2 regions of the Streptomyces sp. NPDC013317 genome follow, and region 2 is predicted to be linked to the other one. Evidence: predicted binding sites of a transcription regulator. Region 2 holds the regulator's gene; the other holds the start of a gene.
The links. The regulator HspR, encoded in region 2, represses chaperone genes until heat shock. The targets are predictions, from matches to a motif close to TTGAGNNNNNNNNNCTCAA.
Positions count from the first base shown of each region.

Region 1: a site for HspR is predicted at 2,100-2,118, ahead of lon (endopeptidase La). Genes of this name have one in related genera too.

Region 1 covers NZ_JBVHDX010000002.1:477,383-480,784, forward strand. Annotated here, with positions in the region: gene lon (endopeptidase La) at 1-2,077, opposite strand, end outside; gene ACZ3IJ_RS06900 (DNA alkylation repair protein) at 2,319-2,969, shown strand; gene ACZ3IJ_RS06905 (hypothetical protein) at 3,113-3,402, shown strand, end outside.
Region 2 covers NZ_JBVHDX010000008.1:210,971-214,372, reverse strand. Annotated here, with positions in the region: gene grpE (nucleotide exchange factor GrpE) at 1-412, shown strand, start outside; gene dnaJ (molecular chaperone DnaJ) at 443-1,633, shown strand; gene ACZ3IJ_RS21980 (heat shock protein transcriptional repressor HspR) at 1,638-2,090, shown strand; gene ACZ3IJ_RS21975 (hypothetical protein) at 2,202-2,675, opposite strand; gene ACZ3IJ_RS21970 (helix-turn-helix transcriptional regulator) at 2,678-3,402, opposite strand, start outside.

The sequences.
Region 1 (3,402 bases), on a different contig from region 2:
CTCCCGCCGGGAAGTGGATGTGCACGCCCCGGTCCTTCAGGCCGGTCACGGGCAGCTCCAGTTCCGCGCCGTGCGACCGCAGGAAGGAGAGCGCGATCTGCGCCGACTCCTTCATGACGTCGCCCAGCTGGCCCGTCAGGGTCAGCCCCGCGGCGCCCGTCTCCGGGTCGGCGAGCGACGCCTCCACGAAGAGGACGTCACCGCCCGCGCCCGTGACGGCCAGCCCGGTCGCCACGCCCGGCACCGCCGTCCGGCGCTCGGCCGGGTCCTGAGCGGACTCCGGGATGTGGTGCGGACGCCCGATCAGCCCGCGCAGATCGTCGACGCCGACCGCGAACGGCAGCTCCCGGACGCCCAGTTCGTGCTGCGCCGCGACCTTCCGCAGAAGCCGCGCGATGGACCGTTCCAGGTTCCGTACGCCCGCCTCACGGGTGTACTCGCCCGCCAGCTTCCGCAGCGACGCGTCCTCGAGGACCACCTCGCCCGGCTCCAGACCCGCGCGCTCCAGCTGCCGGGGCAGCAGGTGGTCGCGGGCGATGACGACCTTCTCGTCCTCCGTGTACCCGTCGAGGCGCACCAGCTCCATCCGGTCGAGCAGCGCCTCCGGAATGGCCTCCAGGACGTTCGCCGTCGCCAGGAAGACGACGTCGGAGAGATCGAGTTCGACCTCCAGGTAGTGGTCGCGGAAGGTGTGGTTCTGCGCCGGGTCGAGGACTTCGAGGAGCGCGGCCGCGGGGTCGCCGCGGTAGTCCGAGCCGACCTTGTCGATCTCGTCGAGCAGGACCACCGGGTTCATCGACCCGGCCTCCTTGATCGCCCTCACGATCCGGCCCGGCAGCGCGCCGACGTACGTACGGCGGTGACCGCGGATCTCCGCCTCGTCCCGTACGCCGCCGAGCGCGACGCGGACGAACTTCCGCCCCATCGCGTGCGCGACGGACTCGCCCAGCGACGTCTTTCCGACACCGGGCGGGCCGACCAGGGCCAGGACGGCGCCGCCGCGACGGCCGCCGACGACCCCGAGCCCGCGCGCGGCGCGCCGCTTGCGGACCGCCAGGTACTCGGTGATCCGTTCCTTCACGTCGTCCAGGCCCGCGTGCTCGGCGTCGAGCACCGCCTTGGCGCCCTGGATGTCGTACTGGTCCTCGGTCCGTTCGTTCCATGGCAGTTCGAGGACGGTGTCGAGCCAGGTGCGGATCCAGGAGCCCTCCGGAGACTGGTCGCTGGACCGCTCCAGCTTCTCGACCTCCTTGAGGGCCGCCTCCCGTACGTTCTCGGGCAGGTCTGCGGCCTCGACGCGGGCCCGGTAGTCGTCGGACTCGTCGCCGTCCGTCTCACCGTTGAGGTCGCGCAGTTCCTTGCGTACGGCGTCGAGCTGGCGCCGCAGCAGGAACTCCCGCTGCTGCTTGTCGACGCCCTCCTGGACGTCCTTCGCGATGGACTCGGCCACGTCCTGCTCGGCCAGGTGCTCGCGGAGCTGGGCCGTGGCGAGCTTGAGGCGGGCGACCGGGTCGGCGGTCTCCAGGAGCTCGACCTTCTGCTCCAGGGTGAGGAAGGGCGAGTAGCCGGAGTTGTCGGCGAGGGCGGACACGTCGTCGATCTGCTGGACGCGGTCCACGACCTGCCAGGCGCCGCGCTTCTTCAGCCAGCTGGTGGCCAGCGCCTTGTACTCCTTGACCAGCTCGGTCACGGAGCCGGGCAGCGGGTCGGGCAGGGCCTCCTCGACGACGGTGCCCTCGACCCAGAGGGCGGCGCCGGGGCCCGTCGTACCGGCGCCGATCCGGACGCGGCCGCGGCCGCGGATGAGCGCGCCGGGGTCGCCGTCGGACAGCCGGCCGACCTGCTCGACGGTGCCGAGGACGCCGGTCCCCGCGTACGTCCCGTCGACCCGGGGCACGAGGAGCACCCTGGGCTTGCCGGCCCCGGAAGGGGCGGCGGCCTGGGCGGCCTCGACCGCGGCGCGTACGTCGTTGTCGGACAGGTCGAGCGGCACCACCATTCCGGGCAGCACGACCTCGTCGTCGAGCGGCAGCACGGGCAGAGTGAGCGGCGCGGACGCCATGGACTCAGCAGCCATGATCTCCCCTTCGGCAGTCAAGTTGAGCTATGTGGACTCAATGCACATGAGCCTCGGGTTGTTCCCCGAGCGGCGTTCGCTCTGAGCGATCGGGGCGCGGCAGGATGTATCGGATTCGGCCGGCCGTAGGCTGGATTCCTTCTCGAGCGAGAACGAGGAGACCGAGGTGACCGAGGTGACCGAGGTGACGACCGGGGCTGCCGGGGCTGCCGGGGCTGCAGGGGCGACGCTGGCGCGGGTCATGGCCGACCTGGCCGGGCTCGAGGACCCGAAGATGCGCGCGGCGAACGAGAAGCGCGGTGACGATCACGGCGTGAACCTCACCCGGCTGCGCGCGCTCGCGAAGGAGCTCAGGACGCAGCAGGATCTCGCCCGCGACCTCTGGGCGACGGACGACACCGCCGCGAGGCTGCTGGCGCTGCTGATCTGCCGCCCGAAGGCGTTCGGGCGGGACGAGCTGGACGCCATGGTGCGTGAGGCGCGCGCCCCCAAGGTGCACGACTGGCTCGTGAACTACGTGGTGAAGAAGAGCCCGCACGCCGAGGAACTGCGGCTCGCATGGTCGGCGGACCAGAACCCGGTGGTGGCGAGCGCCGGCTGGGCGCTGACCGCCGAGCGCGTGGTGAAGAAGCCCGCCGGCCTGGACCTCGACGGACTGCTCGACATCGTCGAGGCGGAGATGAAGGACGCCCCCGACCGGCTGCAGTGGGCGATGAACGCCTGCCTGGCCCAGATCGGGATCCAGCACCCCGAGCATCGCGCCCGCGCGGTCGGCATCGGCGAGCGCCTGGAGGTCCTCAAGGACTACCCGACCGCCCCGAACTGCACCTCCCCTTTCGCCCCGACGTGGATCGCCGAGATGGTGCGCCGCCAGGAGGCCGCCCGGCCGTAAGGGGGGCGGGGCGCCGGGCGCCGGCCTCCCGCGCATCCCCGCGCCCGCGGCGCATCGGAATCTGCCCGCGGACCGGGATCCCCGCCTCGACGCCGCGCTCGCGGCCCTGGCCAAGCGGGGCGGGTGAGGGCAGGATCGTGTCCATGACGCTCAAGGGCGGTAACGCGAGGCTCTGGGCCGCGTCGGCGGCACTGGTTCCGGTACTGGCACTGACCGGCTGCGGCGACCAGGGCACCCCGCCGGGGCCCGCCGCACCCCGGGAGGGAAGCCCGGCATCCGCGTCGGTTCCGACTCCCGACCGGACCGGCGACGTCTCCGTCCCGCCGGTCCCGACCGCGACGGACGGGACCGTGCGCAAAGACCACGAGCCCGGTCCGCGCGAGGTCCTCGTCGAGGTGAACGTCAACGGCGGGCTCGCCGGCGTCCGCAACCA
Region 2 (3,402 bases):
GGTGGAGCGGGACCGTGTCACCGTCAAGGAGATCGCGGTCGCGGGCCTTCTGACGGAGCTGCTGCCCGTGCTCGACGACATCGGCCGGGCGCGGGACCACGGCGAGCTGGTGGGCGGCTTCAAGTCGGTCGCCGAGTCGCTGGAGACGGTGGCCGCCAAGATGGGGCTGCAGCAGTTCGGCAAGGAGGGCGAGCCCTTCGACCCGACGATCCACGAGGCCCTGATGCACAGTTACGCACCGGACGTCACCGAGACGACCTGCGTGGCGATCCTGCAGCCTGGGTACCGGATCGGCGAGCGGACCATCCGGCCCGCGCGCGTGGCGGTGGCCGAGCCCCAGCCCGGGGCGACGCCGGCCACGAAGGAAGAGAAGTCGGCAGACGAGGAGAACGGTGGCCCCGAGGAGGGCTAGCGCGAAGATCGTCCGAGAGGAGGGACGTCGATGAGCACGAAGGACTTCGTCGAGAAGGACTACTACAAGGTTCTCGGCGTCCCCAAGGACGCCACCGACGCCGAGATCAAGAAGGCGTACCGGAAGCTCGCCCGCGAGAACCACCCGGACGCCAACAAGGGTGACACCAGCGCCGAGGCGCGCTTCAAGGAGATCTCCGAGGCGAACGACGTCCTCGGCGATCCCAAGAAGCGCAAGGAGTACGACGACGCCCGCGCGCTCTTCGGCAACGGAGGCTTCCGTTCCGGAGGCCCGGGCGGCGGCAACTTCAACTTCGACCTGGGCGACCTCTTCGGCGGCGCCCAGGGCCCCGGCGGCGCGGGCGGCGGGGCCGGCGGCTTCGGCGGCGGTCTCGGCGACGTCTTCGGCGGACTGTTCAACCGGGGGGCGGGCGGCGGCGCGGGCACGCGTACGCAGCCGCGCCGCGGCCAGGACATCGAGTCCGAGGTGACGCTCAGCTTCACCGAGGCCGTGGACGGCGCGACGGTGCCCCTGCGGATGTCCTCCCAGGCGCCCTGCAAGGCTTGTTCGGGCACCGGCGACAAGAACGGCACACCCCGGGTGTGCCCGACCTGTGTCGGCACCGGCCAGGTCTCGCGCGGCGGCAGCGGCTCGTTCTCGCTCACCGACCCGTGCGTGGACTGCAAGGGGCGCGGCCTGATCGCCGAGACGCCCTGCGAGGTCTGCAAGGGCAGCGGGCGGGCCAAGTCCTCCCGCACCATGCAGGTCCGCATCCCCGCCGGTGTCGCCGACGGGCAGCGGATCCGGCTGCGCGGCAAGGGCGCTCCGGGCGAGCGCGGCGGCCCGAGCGGAGACCTGTACGTGGTCGTGCACGTCGACGCCCATCCGGTCTTCGGCCGCAGGGACGACAACCTGACCGTCACCGTCCCCGTCACGTTCGACGAGGCGGCGCTCGGCGGCGACATCAAGGTGCCGACGCTGGGCGGCCCCGCGGTGACGCTGAAGCTTCCGGCCGGCACACCCAACGGCCGGACGATGCGCGCCCGCGGCAAGGGCGCGGTCCGCAAGGACGGCACGCGCGGCGACCTGCTGGTGACGGTGGAGGTCGCGGTGCCCAAGGAACTCGACGACAAGGCCCGTGAGGCCCTCGAGACCTACCGTGAGGCGACGGCGGGCGAGGACCCCAGGGCAGAGCTGTTCCAGGCCGCGAAGGGAGCATGACCCGATGGACAGCAGACCGGGACGCAGCCGTAATCCGTACGAACTGACCGACGAGACGCCGGTGTACGTCATCTCGGTGGCGGCCCAGCTGTCGGGTCTGCACCCGCAGACGCTGCGTCAGTACGACCGCCTCGGTCTGGTCTCGCCGGACCGCACGGCCGGCCGGGGCCGGCGCTACTCGGCCCGTGACATCGAACTGCTCCGTACGGTGCAGGCGTTGTCGCAGGACGAGGGCATCAACCTGGCGGGCATCAAGCGCATCATCGAGCTGGAGAACCAGGTCGCGGCGCTCCAGCAGCGGGTCGCCGAGCTGTCGGCGGCCGTCGAGGGCGCGGCGTCGGCGATGCGCCAGCGCGAGGCGCAGGTGCACGCCTCGTACCGGCGCGACCTGGTGCCGTACACGGACGTCCAGCAGGCGAGCGCGCTGGTCGTGTGGCGCCCCAAGCGCCCCGAGTAGAGCCCCGGGCAGCGCTCCTCCCGGGAGAGCCCGGGCAGCCCGGCCGGGACGCTCCGTACGACCGACGACGCCCCCTCCGCTTCCTGTGGAGGGGCCTCGTCGTCGTACGGGCTACGGGATGAGTTCGGCCACGATGTTCGTCGCCGTGTCCCACCAGGGCGCCGCGCCCGTGCCGAAGGCGGCGGCGAGCGCGGTGCCGACGGCCCGGTCCAGCGGCTCGGGTCCGGTGCCGGGCGCCCACTCGGCGTCCACCGTGCCGTCCCCGGAGGACTCCAGGGTGCCCACGGGGCGTCCGTCGCGGAGCAGTCGGCTCTCCACGTACGAGCAGGGCACGAGCCGGTAGCGGATGCCGGAGAACACGGCGTCGACCCGGTACGAGCGCCGCAGGAGCCGCCCGCGGCCGGGCCGGATGCGCGCGGGCGTGCCGTCGACGGTGAGGGTGAGCCGGCCGGCGGCGCGGGTGCCGATGGGGATGAGCGGGTCGGGCTCGTCGCCCGGCGCCCGCAGCAGCTCCACGGTGGGCATCTCGTACCCGGAGACGCGCAGTGTCCCCGCGGGGCCGTCCAGGTCGATCTGTACGTACACGGTCAGTGTTCCTGCTCCAGGATTCCGGACTGGGCGATGAGGTAGCCGAGCTGCGCCCGGCTGCCGCTGCCGAGGGCGGAGGCGAGCTTGGCGATGTGGGCGCGGCAGGTCCGGACGTTCATGCCGAGCCGGCGGGCGATGGCCTCGTCGACGTGACCCTCGACGAGGAGTTTGGCGATGGAGCGCTGGATGCCGCTGATGCCGTCCAGCGGCGGCTCGTAGGTGACGGGGTTGTCCAGGGGGATGGCCTGGAGCCAGAACTGCTCGAAGACGCCGACGAGGTACTCGACGAGGCCGGTGTGGCGCAGTTCCAGGGCGACCTGGCGGTCCCGGCTGGCGGGGACGAAGGCGACCTTGCGGTCCACGATGATGAGCCGGTCGATGATCTCCTCGAGCGTGCGGACCTCGACCTCGGGGCCGATGCGTTCGAGGTAGGCCAGGGTGATCGGCTGGTGCCGGGCGGTGTGCTGATAGAGCGTCCGCATCCGGATGCCGCGGCCGAGGAGCGGTCTGACGCGGCGCAGGGCCTCGCCGAAGGTGTGGGCGCTGCGGCCGCTGCCGGGCTGCACGGTCAGCAGCTCGGAGGAGCATTCGGCCACCACGCGGTCCAGGGAGGTGTTGATCCTCGTGAGGCCCTCCAGGACGGTGATCGCGTGGGTCGTCGTGGGGTCCTGGACGCTGACCGACATGAATGGCTCGAACGCGTCGGAGAGTTCGATGCTGAGAC